2 regions of the Priestia sp. TRN 1309 genome follow, and region 1 is predicted to be linked to the other one. Evidence: riboswitches for the same ligand, from Rfam matches in the RefSeq annotation. Region 1 holds a riboswitch; the other holds the start of a gene.
The links. Region 1 has a riboswitch for glycine ahead of gcvT (glycine cleavage system aminomethyltransferase GcvT). Riboswitches for the same ligand answer to the same signal wherever they lie in the genome.
Positions count from the first base shown of each region.

Region 1 (10,497 bases):
TATGTGCAGCAGACAGCCATGAACCGAGAATCTCCAATTAAAATTAACTTCGCACCGAAGGGAACAGAATATATTGTTTCTGATTCTCGTGCCGTTCTTTATAAGCGCGCCTATGACTCCACCATTCATATCACGTTTGGAAGCGGCAATTCCACGATACAATACAACAAAAACGGCAATATTTCTCAAGCAAAGACCATTTTTATCAGCAGTCAAAAGTTTAAATACAAAGTTACTTTTCAAATAGGTAGAGGGCGTTTTTATGTGGACAAGATGTAAGGGTCAGCAGGGCTATACCTTGTTAGAAATGCTTGTTTCATTTAGCATGCTTTTACTCCTAACCGGTACAATTATTCCTTTGTATGTTCAGATGAAGGAAGAAGAAAAGAAGCAATATGTTTCGTATCAAGCTGATGCTATCTTACACGAAGAACTATTGAAATATAAATATGAAGCAGGATATAAACGGCGAGAAAAAATCGTAAAAGAAAACGTTGTGTTTTATCTGAAGTGGAACGGAGAAAGTGCTCAAAAGCTTTGTGTAGAATGGACAGATTCCGCTGATAAAATGAAAAAGAAGTGTGATGTGATGTTGAAGTGAAAAGTGAAAAAGGCTTTACGCTTGTAGAGATGTTAGTCAGTTTTGCTCTTTTTTTGATCATTGTTTCATTTTTCCCCATTATCATTCCGCTAGCTAAGCAAACATATAATCCAGACTTTAGTATGAATGAAATGGAGTGGGAAATTTTTGTGAATCAACTTGCTATGGAATATCGAGAAGCAAAAGAAGTGAGAATTCATGCGACTACGCTTACGTTGAAAATGGAAAATAATCAGATCATCACTTATGAACGATACGAAGACAAGATAAGAAGACGAGTGGATGAAAGTGGTCATGAAGTTGTGCTGCAGCATATTAAGAATATCATGTATGAACAGCAAAAAGAAAGGCTGCTGATTCGTTCAACAGACGGTGTTAACAAAGTTAGAGAAGAAACCATTACGACGTTTTTGATGCTTGCTTATGAAACATAATGAGCAAGGGTTTATTCTCCCGGTTGTGTTGGCATTTTGTGCGCTTTTTCTTCTGTTAGTAGCTCAGCAAACTACTTATTTTGTGACGAAAAGTTCATTTTATCAAGAAGTAGAGCAGAAAAATCGTCTGCAGCATCTTTTAGAAAACGCGGTTGTACATGTAAAAAAAGAAATAAAAGAACATAATAAATCTCCATCTGCACCCTTAGTGTTAGAAACGGGTACGGTTTCATACGACGTAGTAAGTGAAGATGAACAGATGATTATCCTAAAAATAAAGTGTCAAACACTGCAAGGAAGAGCATTGACAGAAACCGCATATATTCAAAAAAAGGACCAGCACATTGTGAAGTGGACGGATTAAGTCTCTTTCTCTCCGGATATAATAGTGCTGAGGAGATGATTATATGAAAACGAATGATTATGTAAAATATATGACTCAGCAATTTGTACAATATATGGATCAGCCAAAAGAAGAGAGGAAAACGAAAAAGATTCAAAAAAAAGAAGAGCGAGCACCTTTTGCGAACAGATGGTTTGGAATGATTCCGCTGTCGTTTATGCTGTGGTACCGAAAGAAAAAAGAAAGATGAGCATATCATATGCTCATCTTTTTTTAACCGGCTTGTGTTTTATTAAATTGACGTGACATCGTTTCTGGCGATATGTAAAATAAGCCACCGTTTATAAACTTAAATAAGATCGTCGGCTCGTATAGCTCTTGAAGCGCTGTTTTTTCGGTCATATATATTTCTGGCAGCTCTTCTGCTGTTTCGTAAAAATGATCAAGAAGCGCTAAGTCTTCGTACCATCTTTCCTGCGCTTTTTCTGCCCATTCAGTCGGTTGAGTTTTAACGTAGTCAGTCACGTATGATGTGAGTCGTGCAATCGCACTTTTCGGCTTAATAAAAGGTGAAAGAGTAAAGCAATAGTCCGAGATTTTAGATGATAAATTTTGATTAATGATTGATTCATGAAATGATTCAACGATTTGTCCGTTAATTAAATTAATGCCAAGCGACAAGAGCTCATCCTTTTTACGGTCGCATTTGTATGAGACTTTAATATTTAACGCAAGCCAAGGGTGTAAAGGCTGATTTGTTGGCTGAGCTGATGAAACTTGTTCATACAGATGAATAAACCCGCCTAGCTTTTGAGTAGAAGCGAAAATTTGATGCAGCCTAGGTGAGCCAAAATGAATTCGTTCTCCTTGAACAGAATCGTCTTCAAACGCGGGATCTGTAATGAAAGTGAGTGAAGCAGGATTTGCTTCTCCGCCTGTCTTTTCAACATAATGCCAATAAAATGGACGATTCATCAACTCTTTGTCAAGTTCGATTGTTAATTGAACCTTTAGATAAGATGGTGTTTCTGTGACAATAGAACAATTATTAGCTAGAAAGTAACGCTTTAAAAATTGATGAATATCAGTTTGCTGCATGCTGATCCTCCTCGCTGTCTTCGTATTGAATAATAGACGTCAAGTTCTCCATTTTGATTTTTATTTCTCCTTCACTCCGTGAATGAAATAAAATATCTTGAATATGCTCTTCGATATTTTTTAAATCAAGCTTTGTTAAAATATCATCTAACTCTCCAACAACTCGTTCAAAAAGGTTTATTTTTTCGTATAACAATTTTAAAATATGTTCTTCGACCGTATGTTGAATCGCTAAATTGTAAATGTGAACATCATGCTTTTGACCTAAACGATGTACCCTTCCAATTCGCTGTTCTAGACGCATTGGATTCCACGGTAGATCATAGTTAATAATATGATGACAAAACTGAAGGTTGATTCCTTCTCCGCCCGCTTCAGTGGCAATAAATACTTGCGCGTGGCTTTCAAAAAGCTGCTTCATCCAGTCTTTTTTACCTCGCTTAAATCCTCCTCTAAACGGTACAGAGGTAATTCCATGCTGTTTTAAATACCACTGTAAGTACAGTTGAGTTGCTCTGTACTCAGTGAAAATAATAACTTTGTCATCAATTTTTTGAACGAGCTCCAGAACTTTTTCTGCTTTTGCATTTTGCGGCACTTGCTGAAGTAGTTGCATTAACGGAGTAATCATATGTTCCGTTAATGCGCTGTTTTGATCTTCCTGACGTTCCAGCATGTTTTTTAATGTCATATACACCGCTTCACGGCTGCTGCAGGCCTCTCGCTGCAGGGTTAAAATTGAAAAAGCACTTGAAGGGTGCAGTCCGTTTCCTTTAAAAGACGTAATCGCATCGTATAGCTCGCGTTCTTTCGGTGAAAATTCAACAGGAATGGTTTGAACAATTCGCTTCGTCCATTCGATACCAGTATCATGGCGGCGATTTCGAATCATAACTTTGTTAACAAGCTCTTTTAAGTGCTCATCGTTTTGCAAAGAGCGTTTTTTAGCAGAAAATAATTCTTCGAAATAGTCTTTATTGCCGAGATGGCCAGGCTTTAAAAGAGAGACTAAGTTGAAAATTTCTTCAATTCGATTTTGAATCGGTGTTGCGGTTAGCAACAGACAAAATTTCTTTTTCAGGCTTTGAACAAATTCATAGTTTTTTGTTTTGTTGTTTTTAAGTTTATGAGCTTCATCAATGATGATGAGGTCGTAGTCTTGTTCTAGCACAATTTCTCGATGAGGGGAACGTTTTGCTGTATCAATTGAAGATACAACGATGTCACACTGATCCCACACATATGATTTTCTTTGAGGGACCGCGGGAATATAAAATTTTTGATTCAATTCCATAGCCCACTGTGAAACAAGCGAAGCTGGAACTAAAATGAGAACTTTTTTAACAAGCCCGCGAATCATATATTCCTTCAAAATTAACCCTGCTTCAATCGTTTTCCCTAGTCCTACTTCATCTGCTAAAATGGCTTTCCCATTCATTGTTTCGACTACTTGTTTGGCTACTTCGAGTTGATGAGGAAGCGGCGTTAAATCGGCTAAATGTTTTGGGCTTTGTAGCCCTTCAAATTCTGAGATAAGCGTTTGGTCTTCTATTTCATAGGCAAGTTTATACAAATCCCATGCAGACCAAGGGCCGTCTTGCTCCAATTTAGTTGAGAAGGCTGCTTCCCATGTTTCATCGATGTTTAATTTCACTTTCATGATAAAAATGCTCCTTTGTAAAAAATTTTTATTGAACAAATGATAAGAATCAGGTAGGATAAAAATATATTTAGAAAATTTGAAAAAGAAAATAGATTAGCACTTTACAAATGATTGTGTGAATAAAGAAAGATACATCTTTCAGTAGTATGCCCAACTTTACCAACTTTATAGAAGCGAATGACGACACGGGGAGAGACTACTTGAATGTAGCGCCGAAGGAGCAAGCAATAAAATTGTGAATCTCTCAGGCAAAAAGACTCTTGTTTGACGCAGCTCTGGAGAGTGTCTATGCGTTTATAGACCACCCACGAGGCAAACCTATTCGTTTATAGGTAAACTTTCAGGTGAAAAGGACAGAGACTTCCTACTAAATACAGTAGGGGGTTTTCTGTCCTTTTTTGTTTGGATACATAGTGATCCCCACACTATTTGAAAACTCCCCGTTATGAAAAGTTTCACGTGAAAAAGAGGAGGACATAAATATGACAACAGAATTACACAAAACGCCGCTTTATGATACCTATCAAAAATATGGTGCCAAAACAATTGATTTTGGAGGATGGGCTCTTCCCGTTCAATTTTCTTCTATTAAAGAAGAGCATGAAGCTGTACGTACAAAGGCAGGTCTTTTTGATGTCTCTCATATGGGAGAAATTCTTGTGACAGGAGCTGATAGCTTAGCTTTTCTTCAGCATACGATGACAAATGACGTTTCTACCCTTGTAGATGGAAAAGCGCAGTATACGGCTATGTGTTATGAAGACGGAGGCACGGTAGATGATTTGCTGATTTACAAAAAAGCAGATCAAGAGTATTTGCTGGTCGTAAACGCTGCTAATATTCAAAAAGACTATGAGTGGCTTGTGTCTCACAAACAAGGAGATGTAACGCTCGTTAATCAATCTGATGAAACTGCGCAGCTAGCATTACAAGGTCCTTTAGCAGAAAAAGTTTTACAAACGTTAACGAATGAAAATTTAGCTTCATTAAAGCCATTTACATTTGCTGATGATGTAGAAGTAGCGAATGTAAATGCTCTCGTTTCACGTACTGGATATACCGGAGAAGATGGTTTTGAAATTTATTGTTCTTCAGCTGACGCCTCTCACTTGTGGACGGCTATTTTAGAAGCAGGAAGTGAGGACGGTGTGTTGCCTTGCGGACTAGGAGCTCGCGATACGCTTCGTTTTGAAGCTACTTTGGCTTTATATGGCCAAGAGCTTTCAAAAGATATTACGCCCATTGAAGCTCGAATTGGATTTGCAGTAAAGACGAACAAAGACAGCTTTATTGGAAAAGAAGTGTTAAAAGAACAGCGTGAAAGCGGGGCACCTCGTAAGCTGGTAGGAATTGAAATGATTGATAAAGGTATACCAAGACACGGTTACGAAGTATTTGCAGATGAAGAACAAATTGGATTTGTGACAACAGGTACACAGTCACCGACATTAAAGAAAAACATCGGTTTAGCGCTATTATCAGCAGAGTATACAGAGCTTGGTCAAGAAGTGGAAGTGCAGGTTCGGAAAAAACGCTTAAAAGCAAAAGTGGTTTCAACACCTTTTTATAAACGTTCAAAGTAAGCTTTGGGGAGGAATTTAACATGTTACATCGCTATTTACCAATGACAGAACAAGATCAGCAGCAAATGTTAGCAGCAATTGGTGTTTCATCTGTTGATGATTTATTTTCAGATATTCCGCAGCGCGTTCGTTTTCAAGGAGAATACAATATTAAAAAAGCGGCTTCAGAGCCTCAGTTGTTAAAAGAATTAAATAATATGGCTGCTAAAAATGCTCATTTAAAAGACTATGCTTCTTTTTTAGGAGCAGGAGTTTACGATCATTACATGCCGGTTATTGTTGATCATGTTATTTCTCGTTCAGAATTTTATACGGCCTATACTCCGTATCAACCGGAAATTTCTCAAGGAGAACTTCAGGCCATCTTTGAATTTCAAACAATGATTTGTGAGTTAACGGGGATGGACGTGGCCAATTCTTCTATGTATGACGGAGGAACTGCTTTAGCAGAAGCCGCTATGCTCAGTGCGGGTCAAACGAAAAAGAAAAAAGTACTTGTCTCTGCGGCCGTTCACCCTGAGTCAAAAGATGTGTTAAAAACGTATGCGAAGGGTCAATACATTGAAGTGGTAGAAATCCCTGCAGCAGACGGCGTAACAGATATGATTGCATTAGAAAAAGAGATGGGAAGTGACGTGGCAGCTGTTATTGTCCAGTATCCAAATTTCTACGGACAAATCGAGCCGTTAAAAGAAATTGAAGAAATTACTCATCAAGAAAAATGTATGTTTGTGGTTTCAAGCAATCCTTTATCATTAGGTTTACTTACGCCTCCTGGAGAATTTGGAGCTGATATTGTCATTGGAGATGCACAGCCATTTGGTATTCCAAGTCAATTTGGAGGCCCGCACTGCGGATACTTTGCAACTACGTCTAAGCTTATGCGGAAAATTCCAGGACGATTAGTAGGGCAAACGGTGGATGAAAACGGTAAGCGAGGGTTTGTTTTAACCCTTCAAGCTCGTGAGCAGCATATACGCCGTGATAAAGCGACGTCTAACATTTGTTCAAATCAAGCGTTAAATGCTTTAGCGGCATCAGTTGCCATGACAGCTTTAGGCAAGCAAGGTGTAAAAGAAATGGCGCTGCAAAACTTATCAAAAACGCATTATGCATATGAAGCGTTAAAGGCAAAAGGGGTAAATGTAGCATTTGAAGGACCGTTTTTTAACGAATTAGTCGTGAAGCTTCCTGTTTCGGTAACAGAAGCAAACAATCATTTATTAGCATCAAAAATAATTGGCGGTTATGATCTTAGCCGTGATAACCAAGCGCTTGAAAATCACATGCTGCTTGCTTTTACAGAACTCCGTACAAAAGAGGAAATTGACCAACTTGTAAATGAATTGGGGGATCTTCATGCTTAATCAAAATCAATCACTTATTTTTGAAAGCAGTAAAGAAGGGCGAATCGGCTATTCATTGCCGGAGTTAGATGTTCCGCAAGTAAATGCTGAAGAGCTGCTTGGAAAAGCGTATGTCCGTACCGAAGCTCCTGAGCTTCCTGAAGTATCAGAACTCGATATTATGCGTCATTACACCGCGCTTTCAAAACGAAATCACGGAGTGGACTCAGGGTTTTATCCGCTTGGTTCATGCACGATGAAATATAATCCAAAAGTGAATGAACAAGCAGCACGGATTGCTGGGCTAGCGCATATTCATCCGCTTCAAGATGAGCAAACGGTTCAAGGTGCTCTCGAACTTTTATATGATTTACAAGAGCATTTAACAGAAATTACGGGAATGGATGAAGTAACACTTCAGCCAGCAGCGGGTGCTCATGGCGAGTGGACCGGGCTTATGATGATTCGTGCCTATCATGAAGCAAATGGTGAGACGCAGCGAACAAAAGTCATTGTTCCAGACTCAGCTCACGGAACGAACCCTGCTTCGGCAACAGTTGCGGGATTTGAAACGGTAACGGTAAAATCAAATGAACATGGTTTAGTGGACTTAGAGGATTTACGCCGCGTAGTGGGAGAAGATACAGCCGCTTTAATGTTAACAAACCCAAATACGCTAGGGTTATTTGAAGAAGATATTTTAGAAATGGCTGAAATTGTTCACGCAGCAGGTGGAAAGCTTTATTATGACGGTGCAAATTTAAACGCAGTATTAAGTAAAGCCCGTCCTGGAGATATGGGGTTTGACGTGGTTCATTTAAACCTTCATAAAACGTTTACAGGCCCTCATGGAGGAGGCGGTCCTGGTTCTGGTCCGGTAGGGGTAAAAGCAGATTTAATTCCTTATTTGCCTAAACCAGTGCTTGTGAAAACAGAACAAGGCTATCACTTTGACTATAACCGTCCTCAGTCAATTGGACGCGTAAAGCCGTTTTACGGAAACTTCGGCATCAACGTTCGCGCTTATACGTATATTCGTTCAATGGGTCCAGACGGCTTAAAAGCCGTAACAGAAAATGCTGTGTTAAATGCCAACTATATGATGCGTCGTTTAGCAGAGCACTATGAGCTGCCGTTTGACCGTCACTGTAAGCACGAATTTGTTTTATCAGGAAAACGTCAGAAAAAGCTTGGTGTGCGCACATTGGATATCGCGAAACGACTGCTTGATTTTGGCTATCATCCGCCGACGATCTACTTCCCTCTTATCGTAGAAGAGTGCATGATGATCGAACCAACGGAAACAGAGTCGAAAGAAACGCTAGATGCGTTTATCGATGCGATGATTCAAATTGCAAAAGAAGCAGAAGAAACGCCTGAAGTCGTACAGGAAGCTCCTCATACAACGGTTGTGAAGCGCCTTGACGAAACGCTGGCAGCTAGAAAGCCAGTGCTTCGCTATCAGAAAGAACAGGCTGTTCAAAACGTCTAACAAAAAACCTCGCCCAAAGGCGAGGTTTTTCTATATACATACCATTATTTTTTCTTTTTCACTTTACCGTTCCACATTTTGAAGCCGCCTTTTAAATCATAGATTTCTTTAACACCGTGGCGACGAAGCATTTGTGCTGCGCGTCCTGTGCGCATTCCGCTTTGACAATAGATGTAGACAGGCTGATCTGAACGAAATTCTTTAATGCGCATACGGAACTGTGACAGCGGAATATTTCGTGCGCCTAAAATATGTCCGTTTTCGAATTCATTCGGTTCACGAATATCAACTAGCTGTGCCTTGCGGTAGCCGCTGCGGAATTCTTCTTCAGTTAACGTTTTCATAATGCGACGTTGGATAAAGAACATAACGACAGAGTATATGATGATTACTCCAAGTAAAATGAGTACTGCTGTAATTGCTGACATGCTGATTCTTCCTTTCTTCGACAAAATCCATACTCTTATTATATAAGTGAATGAAATTAGAAGTAAAGCGATTTTGCCTTGAATCTAGCGGATTTCTTCCCGAAAATGAAAAAACTACCACATTTGAATTCGCAGTTTTATGTTGCTCTTTGCTTTTCCTTAGCTCAATCTTTTGGTAGACTAAAAAACGGATTTATTTTTTATATTACATATAGCTGAGGATGAGGTAGATGAAAGCAAAGTGGAGATTTATTGATTCCAACAACCGTTCGCCTTATTACAATATGGCGTTAGATGAAGCGTTATTAGAATGGCATAGTAAAGGGGAAATTCCACCTACGATTCGTTTTTACGGATGGAACCCTCCAACGCTGTCGATCGGTTATTTTCAAAAAGCTGAAAAAGAAATTAACTTTGATAAAGTAAAAGAATTAGGATTAGGCTTTGTGAGACGTCCAACGGGCGGCAGGGGCGTGCTTCATGATGAAGAGCTTACTTACAGCGTCATTGTATCTGAAGAGTATCCTAATATGCCTAAGACAGTTACAGAGGCATATCGCGTCATCTCTGAAGGTTTACTGGAAGGATTTCGTTCGTTAGGGCTCGAGGCTTATTTTGCTATTCCTCGTTCAGAAGAAGAAAAAAATAGCTTAAAAAACCCTCGTTCGTCCGTGTGCTTTGATGCTCCTTCTTGGTATGAACTTGTTGTAGAGGGCCGCAAAATTGCTGGAAGTGCCCAAACTAGACAAAAAGGAGTTATTCTACAGCACGGCTCTATTCTGTTAGAGATTGATGAAGATAAATTATTCAGCGTGTTTAATTATCCAAATGACCGCGTGAAAGAAAGAATGCAGCGCGCATTTCGTTCTAAAGCCGTAGCGATCAATGCAATTGCGGGCCGCAAAATTTCTATCGAAGAAGCAAAAGAAGCGTTTTATAAAGGATTTGCTTCTGCTCTTGATATCGATTTAGAACCGTATACACTGTCTGAAGAAGAGGAAGCATATGTAGAAGAACTAGCGCGCACAAAGTACGGATCGGATGAATGGAACTTTAAGCGCTAAACGAATGCGGATGGTAAATAGATAAAAGTGCAACTTCTTATAAGTTGCACTTTTTATTGGAATTTTTAGAAACAATGCTTGGCTAATAGAATATATAGGGAAGAAAAGTCAAACACTTTTTTTACGAAAAAAAAAATATTTCACTTGACACCCTTCTATATGTAGATGTTTGGAGAAGTGTCAAATACTATATATTGAATTCGTCCAAGCCGTGTGGTAAGTTATTGATAGTTGATTGAAAAACTCTATTTCCTTTAAAAGGAAATAGAGTTAATAAATTTATAGATGTTCGATAGGTAAGGAGTTGTGAGAATGACTGTTTTGTTAAATCAAAAAGTGAATATGAATGTTGAAAAGCTCAATTCAGATATTGAACGCTTTCCGCAAGTACATCCGATTACACCGGATATGAAGTTAACTCATAAAGGTGTTTCAAGATTGGTAA
Region 1 is NZ_JBOZGM010000001.1:23,079-33,575, forward strand. Features, by position in the region: gene comGD (competence type IV pilus minor pilin ComGD) at 1-279, shown strand, start outside; gene ACRPLQ_RS00135 (type II secretion system protein) at 263-601, shown strand; gene comGF (competence type IV pilus minor pilin ComGF) at 598-1,035, shown strand; gene comGG (competence type IV pilus minor pilin ComGG) at 1,025-1,399, shown strand; gene ACRPLQ_RS00150 (YqzE family protein) at 1,443-1,628, shown strand; gene ACRPLQ_RS00155 (YqhG family protein) at 1,652-2,476, opposite strand; gene ACRPLQ_RS00160 (DEAD/DEAH box helicase) at 2,463-4,136, opposite strand; glycine riboswitch at 4,317-4,409, shown strand; gene gcvT (glycine cleavage system aminomethyltransferase GcvT) at 4,622-5,722, shown strand; gene gcvPA (aminomethyl-transferring glycine dehydrogenase subunit GcvPA) at 5,743-7,089, shown strand; gene gcvPB (aminomethyl-transferring glycine dehydrogenase subunit GcvPB) at 7,082-8,560, shown strand; gene ACRPLQ_RS00180 (rhodanese-like domain-containing protein) at 8,605-8,988, opposite strand; gene ACRPLQ_RS00185 (lipoate--protein ligase family protein) at 9,219-10,052, shown strand; gene ACRPLQ_RS00190 (vitamin B12-dependent ribonucleotide reductase) at 10,365-10,497, shown strand, end outside.

Region 2 (10,497 bases), on a different contig from region 1:
GATGAATACAAGAATATTACCGGTCGTGATGAAATGAAGTATCTCCGCTCACCTAGAGGTGTATTTAGCGAACGAACGCTAGCTCTTTCAAAGCAAGAAGGCTATACGAACGTATTTTGGTCACTAGCATTCGTTGACTGGAAAGTGAATGAACAAAAAGGCTGGCGCTACTCATACGACAATATGATGACTCAAATACATCCAGGTGCGATCATGCTTCTGCATACCGTTTCAAAGGATAACGCAGATGCGTTAGATCAAGCGATTGTGGATTTAAAAAAGCAGGGCTATACGTTTAAAAGCATTGATGATTTAATGAACGAACGCAAACAAATGAAGAAAAGTCCTTCTAAAACGAAATAAAGATAAAAACCGACGGGAATATTTCTTCTGTCGGTTTTTTGCTGTTGAAGTGTTATAATATGCGTTGATGTCTTTTTTAAAGCGATACGGTCCAATAAGTTTTAAGCAGCTAAAGACCGTTAATAACTATATAAAGAATTTAAACTAATCGGAGTTGGTCTCATGAATAAACCCAAAACTGAAATGAAAGTTCAAAAAGGACAAACGTTTCCGTTGACGATAAAAAGACTCGGTATTAATGGAGAAGGCGTAGGCTATTTTAAGCGCCAAGTCGTCTTTGTACCGGGAGCATTACCGAATGAAGAAGTGGTTGTAGAAGCAACAAATGTTCAGCATAAGTTTGCCGAAGGGAAAATCAAGCGAATTCGCAAAAAATCTCCTCATCGCGTAGAAGCACCCTGTCCGATTTACGACCAGTGCGGAGGCTGCCAGCTTCAGCACTTATCTTATGAAGGTCAGCTAGAATCCAAGCGGGATATTGTTCTGCAAGCGTTCGAACGTCACAGTTCATTAAAAAAAGTAGAGGAAAAAACTCGCCAAACGATTGGTATGGAAGATCCGTGGCGCTACCGTAATAAATCTCAGTTTCAAGTCGGCGTGGACAAACAAAAAGTCATTGCTGGTTTGTATGGACTGAATTCTCACCGCTTGATTGATATTGAAAACTGTCCCATTCAGCATAAAGCTACAAATCACGTGACAAAAGAAATAAAACGAATTTTACAAGACCTTCAAATTCCTATCTACAATGAGCGTAAACGCCGTGGAATTGTGCGTACCATTGTATCTCGAGTAGGGTTTGAAACGGGTGAAGTTCAAATTGTCTTGATTACGGCTAAAAAAGAAATTCCGAAAAAAGAGCTGCTGATGAAAGAAATTCAGCGCCGCCTACCGGAAGTGAAATCACTCGTACAAAACGTAAACGGTCAAAAAACATCGCTTATTTTTGGAGACGAAACGTTTACACTTGCTGGAAAGTCGGTGATTCAAGAAACGTTAGGTGATATCTCATTCGAACTTTCAGCGCGTGCATTTTTCCAACTGAATCCTCTCCAAACGGTGAAGCTATATGAAGAAGTAAAAAAAGCAGCTGCGCTAACAGGCAGTGAAAAAATCGTAGATGCTTACTGCGGAGTAGGGACAATTGGCTTATGGCTTGCTAAAGATGCCAAAGAAATTCGCGGAATGGACACGATTGAAGAATCCATTGTAGACGCGCGAAAAAATGCCAAAGATCATGGATTTGAGCATGCCACGTACGTAACAGGTCCGGCTGAAAAATGGATGCCGCAGTGGGTAAAAGAAGGCTGGAAGCCAGACGTTATCGTCGTTGACCCGCCGCGAACAGGCTGTGATGACAAGCTTCTAAAAACAATTTTACAAGTAAAGCCAAAGAAAGTGGTTTACGTATCTTGTAATCCATCCACATTAGCCAAAGATGTGCAGCAGCTGTCGAAGGCTTATAACGTTGATTACATTCAGCCTGTTGATATGTTCCCTCATACAGCGCACGTGGAGAATGTGGTGAGTTTGACGTTAAAGAAATAAATAGATGAAGAGTAAAGGGCAGATTTGGTTCTGCTCTTTTTTTATTTGAATTGGACTCTTGTTGGAAGAAAAAATATTCTAATATATCTAATTTGAATTATTGGAAAGTTAGGTTTTAGAAAGCATTGGAGCACCGAAAAGAAGTTTTATTAGTACTTATATTTCAGTAAATGAACTGAAATTTCATTTTTTATAGAGATGATAAACGCCAATCTAGTCTTGAAAACCCACACCCTCAACCACTCCAAGAATACTATAGTAATAAAACTGATAAAAAGTATATACAGAGGGGCAGAGGTCAAATGGACTCAATGTTTTTGAAAGGGCTTACGGGTAAAGTGGTAACGCCGAAAGACCCCATTTATGAGGAAGCTCGTCAGGAGTGGAATCGTGCTATTGATAAATTTCCGCTTGTGATTGTGTACTGTGAAAAAAAGCAGGATGTTGTAAATGCAATTCAATGGGCGCGCAAGCATCGTGTAGACATTCGCATTCGATCTGGCGGTCATCATTATGAAGGGTATTCTACGGGTGACTGTGTATTAGTCATTGATATCAGTCGGTTAAACGGGTTGAAATTGGATAGGAAACGGAACATCTTAAAGATGGAGGGAGGAGCAAAGAATACGGAAGTGTATGATTTTATCGGTTCGAACGGATATGTGTTTCCAGGAGGAACGTGTCCGACTGTTGGGGTGTCTGGCTTTACGCTCGGAGGAGGCTGGGGGCTTTCGAGCAGACTTTACGGATTAGGCTGTGACAGCTTGATAGAGCTAGAGTTGGTCAATTATGAAGGAAAGATTATTAAAGCAAACCAATCGTGTAACGCGGATCTTTTTTGGGCATGCCGAGGTTCTGGTGGCGGTAATTTTGGCGTTGTGGCAAGCATGACGTTTCAGCTTCCAAAACCGACGAACAGCTCTGTGACGCTTGTTCGCTTCTTTTATGTAGGTACTACAAGAGAAAAACAGGTACAAGTGATGAATATATGGCAAAGCTGGCTGCCTGAATTGGACAAACGTATGACGCTAGTTGCCAGTTTTTATAATGCAGAAGGAGAAGGATTGGGCATATTTGCGAACGGCTTCTTTTACGGATCTCCAGAAAGAGCTCGAAAGATCTTGCAGCCTTTTGCAGAGGTGGAGGGGTTCCGAGTCGAGCTAGAGTCATTATCTTTTCTTGAAGCGGTACAAAAGATAGAAGCAACCTATCCTCCGTCTGAAAAATTTAAGTCAACGGGAAGATTTGTGCAAAGAAGTTATTCAGTTGGCGAGCTTGAAAATCTTGCAGATCTCATACAGCGTCCAGCAGAAGGTTCCGTTTACGCCGCGATTTCTTTTTATGCACTAGGAGGAGAAATTCGCAGTGTTGGTAACAGAGAAACGGCCTTCTTTTACAGAAACGCTAGATATATCCTGGGCTTTCAATCTGTATGGACAGACGATGCGTTTGCACGAACAAACAGAGAGTGGCTGTATAAGCGATTTCAATATATTAAACGTATTACGAAAGGCTCCTATGTGAATTTCCCTATCAGCAACCTTAGAAACTACGAGTATGAGTATTTTGGAGACAACGCAGAGAGATTAGAAAGAGTAAATAAAAAGTACGATCCATTTAACGTATTTAGGTTTCCGCAGGGACTCAGGTAGCATGTAGAAAAGGATACTAAGTTGACGATTGAACCTGTTTCATTACCTTCTTTCGAAGAAGGTAAATAAATGAAAGTCATCTTTCTTGTTGACAAAGCATCCAACTGGTATTAGAATAAACAACTATTCGACAGTCATTATCTTAATCGAAAAATTTAATACGTAGAAAGCTATGATTGCTATGGATCACACTATAGCAGGAGCAGCTTCTGGAGAGATCGCGATAGTTTCGCGACGCCGAAGGGTTCACAATCTCAGGCAAAAGGACAGAAGAGTACCGGATATTTATTTGGTATGTTACTAATTGGTAGCATGTACCATAATATTTGTTATTCTTATGACCATGAGATTGGAGCGCATCCAATCTCTTTTTTTATTGGACTTTATTTTGTAGTCCGCACGATCGCATCAAAGGTTTTATTGTTAGGAGGAGTTAGAGTTGGAACAACGAGAATTAAAGAGGGATTTATCCAATCGTCATGTTCAGCTAATCGCGATTGGAGGAACCATTGGGACGGGATTATTTTTAGGTTCTGGTAAAGCCATACAGCTTGCAGGTCCCTCTATCATCTTTGCTTATTTAATTGTGGGTATTGCGCTTTTCTTTGTGATGAGAGCGCTAGGAGAACTACTGCTGTCTAAAGCAGGTTATCAATCGTTAACAGATATTGCTGAAGAGTATCTTGGACCATGGGCTTCATTTGTCACAGGGTGGACGTACTGGTTTTGCTGGATCATGACAGCTATGGCTGATGTGATTGCCGTTGGCGTATATGTGAAATATTGGTTCAATATTCCTCAGTGGATTCCTGCACTTATTTGTGTAATCATTTTATTAGGACTTAACTTATTAACCGTAAAATTATTTGGAGAATTAGAGTTTTGGTTTGCTTTAATAAAGGTTATTACGATTCTTGCGTTAATTGTTATTGGCGTTATTTTACTGGTAATCGGATTTAAAACAGATGCAGGATCCGTTACGGTTCAAAATCTTTGGAATCATGGAGGACTGTTTCCAAACGGTGTTTCAGGTTTCTTACTTTCATTCCAAATGGTTATTTTCGCATACGTCGGGGTTGAATTGGTAGGGGTATCGGCAGCGGAAACATCAAATCCCCAAAAAAATATTCCATCGGCCATTAATAAAATTCCGCTGCGAATCTTATTTTTCTATGTTGGAGCGCTTATCGTCCTTTTATTTATTAACCCGTGGATGGAATTGAATGCAGCAGAAAGCCCATTTGTTAAAACCTTTAGTTTAGTCGGAATTCCGCTTGCTGCTGGAATTATTAATTTTGTTGTATTAACTTCAGCCGCTTCTGCTTGTAATAGCGGAATGTTTTCAACAAGCCGTATCTTATATAACTTAAGTAAAAATGACCAAGGGCCATCTACGTTTGCAAAACTGAACAAAAACCACGTACCAAGCAACGGATTGTTTGTATCTACGCTGGTTATCTCGGCGGGAGCTTTGTTAAGCAAACTGATACCAGATCAAGCTTTTGGCATCGTAACAACCATCAGCGCTATTTGTTTCATTTGGGTGTGGAGTATCATTTTGATTTGCCATCTAAGATATAAAAAAACGCGTCCACAGCTGCATGCAGCATCAACATTCAAAGCACCGTTAACACCATTTATAAACTATGTTGTGCTAGCGTTGTTTGCAGTGATTCTTATTATTATGCTGTTTTCTGATGCGACGCGCCCAGCCTTATTGTTGACACCCGTTTGGTTTATTCTCTTATTTGGTTTTTACGGGGCTAGAAGGAAGAAGAAATAGTAAATGGGTGACCTCATCATTTCGTGATGGGGTCTTTTTATTGGAAGATAAATAATTGATTTCTACTGTATGAAGAAAATGCAGTAAGCAAAGTTTATATAAGAACCCTAAAAAAGTTTTAGCAGAAAATACAGTGAAAAAGCTCATAGTTTTCTGATAGTAATGTAGAACCAAATGCTTTTCTTCTATGTCTAAAGGTGGAATTCTATCATTTACATGGAAAAGTTTTCATTTTGCAGTACAATGGAGGTAGACTTCATTGAATTAAGGTGAACAAACATGAAATGGTTTAAATCTCATACGTTTTGGAAAATCTTCACGATTAATGTGCTTCTTATTTGTACCGTACTGACGCTAATGTTTATAGTTTCAAGAGTGATGCTGCCTAATATTTCTCAAGATCAATATCGACAGGTAACTGATAAAACCGTCAAGAGAATGAAAGAGCAAATTAACATCGTTATTAAAGATATTTGGAGCTTGGGCGACGAGGTACAGCAAGATCCTATTTTTTTATCAGATGATGAACAAGAGATAGACAAAGAACTGCAGAAAATAGTTAATATTTCACCGTATATCGATAGCGGAACCATTTTTAATACAAAAGGGTATGTGGAGCATTATTACCCAGATGATTTAAAGAGTATGAAGCACGTGAACTTAAGTAAAAGAAAATATTTTCAAGAAGCGCTGCGAACTAAAAAAATATATTTAAGCGATGTCGTTTCAGCAGACACAAAGCATTACATTGTGGTGATGGCAATTCCTATTTTGGATGAGCAGCAAAATGTAAAAAAAGTTATAAATTTAGCGCTGCGCATTGAAGAAAATAAAAGCTTTCAATCCATTTTTCAAACGTTCGATATAGGAGAGAACGGCTATACGTTTATTGTAGACCGCAATGGTAGAATTATTTCACACCCTGAGAAACAGAGAATCGGTGAAAATGCCAGGGAAAATGAAATCGTTCAGGAAACGATGAATCATAAATCAGGATATCAGCGCGTTGTGAACACCGAAGGTAAGTACTTCTTTGCGTCATTTGAATATATTCCTGTTTTGGATTGGGGAATTGTCGCTGAATTACCCGTTGAAGAAATTTACAGGCCTTATGAAACGTTTGAAAAAACGCTTTGGACCGTTTCAGGTATTACAATTTTACTGCTTTCTTTTTTTACTGCGTTATATGCAAGGCAAATTGTGAATCCTATTCGTAAACTATATGAATTGGCGGGACAAGTAGCGCGCGGGAATTTTAATCAAAAAATTCCGGAACGAGAAATTGAGCGGGGGGAAATCGGTACTTTATCTAAACAGTTTAATGAAATGATTAGCTATATACGCCATTCTAAAGCAAATTTACAGCAAAAAGAAAATCAGCTGCAGGAACAAAAAACGTTTTTAAGACAAGTCATTGACATTAATCCAAGCTATATTTATGCCATTAATCAAAAAAGGGAGTTCATTCTTGTTAATGAATCTTTTGCGATGCTGCTAGGTGAAAAATCTGATGACTTGATTGGACAACCAATTGATAAATATCAATTCAACCTTCAATCAGATCTTTTATATAAAGGGACGTTTTCAAACTGTACGCAAAAAGGGATGGTATTAGAAGAACAGTTTAAAGATTCGAAAGGAAACCGGCGCTGGGTCGAAACAGCAAAACTTCCTATTATGAATGAAAAACAGGAAGTGATTCAAATGCTGTGCGTATCGACAGATATTACGGAGCGTAAAAAAGCAGAAGAGAAGCTTAGAACTTCTGAGAAGCTTGCCGTTGTAGGAGAACTTGCAGCTGGAGTTGCTCACGAGATCAAAAATCCTTTGACTTCTTTAAAAGGTTTTGTTCACTTATTAAAAGAACAAAATCCCAAAGATGCTTTGTATATAGATATCATGGAAACTGAATTAGAACGAATGAATGGAATCGTAGAAGAATTTTTGATGTTAGGAAAACCTCAGGTTATGAATGTTGAACCCTTGAATATGCAAGCGCTTGTTCAAGAAGTGTGCTCGCTTCTTGAACCTGAAGCAGTAGAAAAAAAGGTAGCTTTCATATTTGAAAGGGATGAGCAATTACCGCAGGTATATGGAGATAAAAATCAGTTAAAACAAGTATTTATTAATATTATTAAAAACTCTATCGAAGCAATGCCTGAAGGAGGGGGTATTCATATTACGATTAAAGCAAAAGAAAACCACCTTTGGCTGCAGCTTGCTGATGAAGGGCAAGGTATTCCTCCTGAACGGTTAGCGAAGATAGGTGAGCCTTTTTATAGTACAAAAGAAAAAGGTACAGGTTTAGGGCTGATGGTCAGCTATCGGATTATTAAAGCTCATCATGCGCAGATGACATTTTCTAGTCAGTTAAATCAAGGAACAAGTGTGGATATATTGTTTCCAATCATAAAAAAGTAGGGGAAGTTCCCCTACTTTTTATTATTATACTTATAATATATCAAAAGCTTTCATGTTACTAAAACAAACGAAAGTGCTAAAGAAGATATCCACAGGTTAACAAGAAGTTAACTGCTGAATTGTATAGGATATTCACAACTTTATCCACATTATTCACATTTTTTCAGAAAATTTACATAAAAATTACCCACTGTCATTTCAAGTTATGAAAGCGGTAATATACATATCTGATAAAGTTATGCACATTATCCACATAATTGTGGGTAAACTTTGTGGATATAGTAAAGTATTAAAAAATCGTAAATCATACGCATGAAATCTTCGCGTTATTATCTTTACATAATATAAAACGTCCTTCCGATACACAGTGTACAGAAAGGACGTTGGGATGATCAAGCGTTGGATAGAGATGTTTTGCCTCACTTATTTTTTCGTGTAGCCGCCTGCACGGTCTGCTTTTTTAAACTCGCGGCCGTAATAGATTTCTTGAGCGCTACTTAACGTATTTTTTGCGTTTTCTTTTCGTTTTTTTTCAGACATAAAAAAACCTCCAATTAACGTTTTTCGATCATGCTACTTATTTTTTCCAGAATCTCTCGTTTTTAATCATAAAAAAAGCTCTCCGTGTAACGGAGAGACTCTTACGCTTCTTTAAGCTGGTGATCTTCTTGAACGTCTTGTTCGTGACGCAGGTAGTATAATGTATACAAGTCTTTTGGAATTTCGTATAAATCATATACGTCTTCATGTTGATTAATTTCATCGTATAAAGCTTTGTGTGTTTCATTCGCAAGTACTGCATAAGGCAGTTTTTCGGCAGCCTTAATAGACCTGATGTTGATTTTGCGGATTCGCATAAAAATTCGCTCTATATTTAACTCAAAGAACAGTTCATTAAAGAACGCTTCTTTTGCAATTTGATTATATCCTTTTCCGTGAAACGGTTTGCCAAGCCAAGTGCCTAAAAAACCAGCTTGATCCTGTACATCAAATAAATTAATGGTGCCGATAGGGTTACCCCATTCATCTAAAATCGTGCGAGAAATAATTTCTCCATGATCTTCTGCTTCCATCGTTTGTTTAGTCACAAATAAAAATTCTTCATAGGAATGGGCTTTATGACGAACAAAAGGGAAGACATCAGGATGTACCATGAGTTCGTATAGAGATTGACAGTCATTTAGGTCACGTTTTTTTAACATAACTTTTCCCTCCTGATCGAGGGTATATACAGACTCCAATCAAGTCCCCACCCTCGAAATTTTTTAATAATTAAAAAAATTTCGGGGTGGGAATCGAACCCACTAGAACCAGTTACCTGGTGGCGCACCATTTGCCTTCCCATTACAAGTCAACAAACATAAAAAGTCAACGTGTGATGTTTATGCTTTTGTGAAATTCACATGCTTCTAAACGTATCATACTAAAAAAAATAAAAAAAGAAAATAGGTAAAATGTTAATTTTTTTTAAATAATATTTTACCATCTATCATGGTGAAAATAGGCTTTGCTAAGTAGTGAAAGGGATGATGGCTCCATAGCACTAAATCAGCGTCTTTTCCTGCTTCGATACTGCCGATTCGATGATCAATACGGAGATTCCGAGCAGCAGTAATCGTGATGCCTTCTAATGCTTTTTGCTCTTCGAGTCCTTCACGTACGGCAATGGATGCGCAAATATTTAAATACTGAATAGGCGTATAAGGATGGTCCGTTGTAATGGAAACTTCTACTCCTTCATTGCAAAGAGCTTGATAGGTTTTCCACGTTTTATTCTTAAGTTCAACCTTTGAGCGGCGTGTTAAAGTTGGACCTACGCTCACTTTTAAATTTCTTCCACCCAGCTCTTTAGCAATTAAATGGCCTTCTGTACAGTGCTCAATACGGACGTCTAAATGAAATTCATCTGCTAAGCGAAGAGCTGATAGAATATCATCGGCTCTATGAGCATGAATCCGAACTGGAATTTCTCTATTCAGTGCTTGAGTGAGAGGTTTGATGCGCAAATCATCTTTGTTGTCACTGCTTGCTGCGTGATAAAAGGCTTCTCGCAGCATCCCCATAATACCCATTCGCGTAATCGATTCTTTATTGCCGTGGCTGTGAATTCGTTTTGGATTTTCTCCTAGCGCAATCTTAAGTCCAGCTGTCTCTTGAATTAACATTTGAGAAATGCTTGTTCCAGCTGTTTTAATAACGGAAGTTGTGCCTCCAATCACATTTGCACTTCCTGGCATAATGTGTACAGACGTAATACCCGCTTCAATGGCATCTTTAAACCCAGGATCTAAAGGATGTACACTGTCAAAAGCTCGGATATGTGGAGTCATAGGTTCAATGGTTTCGTTAGCATCATTCCCGGCCCAGCCGGTTCCTTCATCATATAATCCTAGATGTGTATGAACATCAATAAATCCAGGGAATAAATAACGCTGTTTGCAGTCAATGACTTCTACTCGAAGAGGTGGCTGCAAGTTTGGCCCAATTAAAACAATTTTTCCATTTTGAATGAGCACATCACTATTATAAATAGGTTTTGACGTAATAGGATAGAGCGTTGCATTTTTTAAGAGAATGGTTTTCATAAAGTTACTCCTATCTATCGGCAGCTTAGTCACCTGTTTTAGGGAAATAACAGAAAATAACTAGAGTAAATCTCGCAATGCATCTTCTAATACAGTATATGTAAAAATGTAATTCTGTTGAATCAATTTTTCAGGTAAAACGCGC
Region 2 is NZ_JBOZGM010000007.1:128,323-138,819, forward strand. Features, by position in the region: gene pdaA (delta-lactam-biosynthetic de-N-acetylase) at 1-363, shown strand, start outside; gene rlmD (23S rRNA (uracil(1939)-C(5))-methyltransferase RlmD) at 526-1,911, shown strand; gene ACRPLQ_RS23505 (FAD-binding oxidoreductase) at 2,214-3,563, shown strand; glycine riboswitch at 3,763-3,843, shown strand; gene ACRPLQ_RS23510 (amino acid permease) at 4,003-5,346, shown strand; gene ACRPLQ_RS23515 (PAS domain-containing sensor histidine kinase) at 5,626-7,767, shown strand; gene ACRPLQ_RS23520 (YfhE family protein) at 8,191-8,307, opposite strand; gene ACRPLQ_RS23525 (GNAT family N-acetyltransferase) at 8,409-8,969, opposite strand; gene ACRPLQ_RS23530 (amidohydrolase) at 9,225-10,352, opposite strand; gene ACRPLQ_RS23535 (TIGR01777 family oxidoreductase) at 10,413-10,497, opposite strand, start outside.
Region 2: it holds a riboswitch for glycine, as region 1 does, so the genes downstream of both, ACRPLQ_RS23510 (amino acid permease) here and gcvT (glycine cleavage system aminomethyltransferase GcvT) in region 1, are expected to answer to the same signal.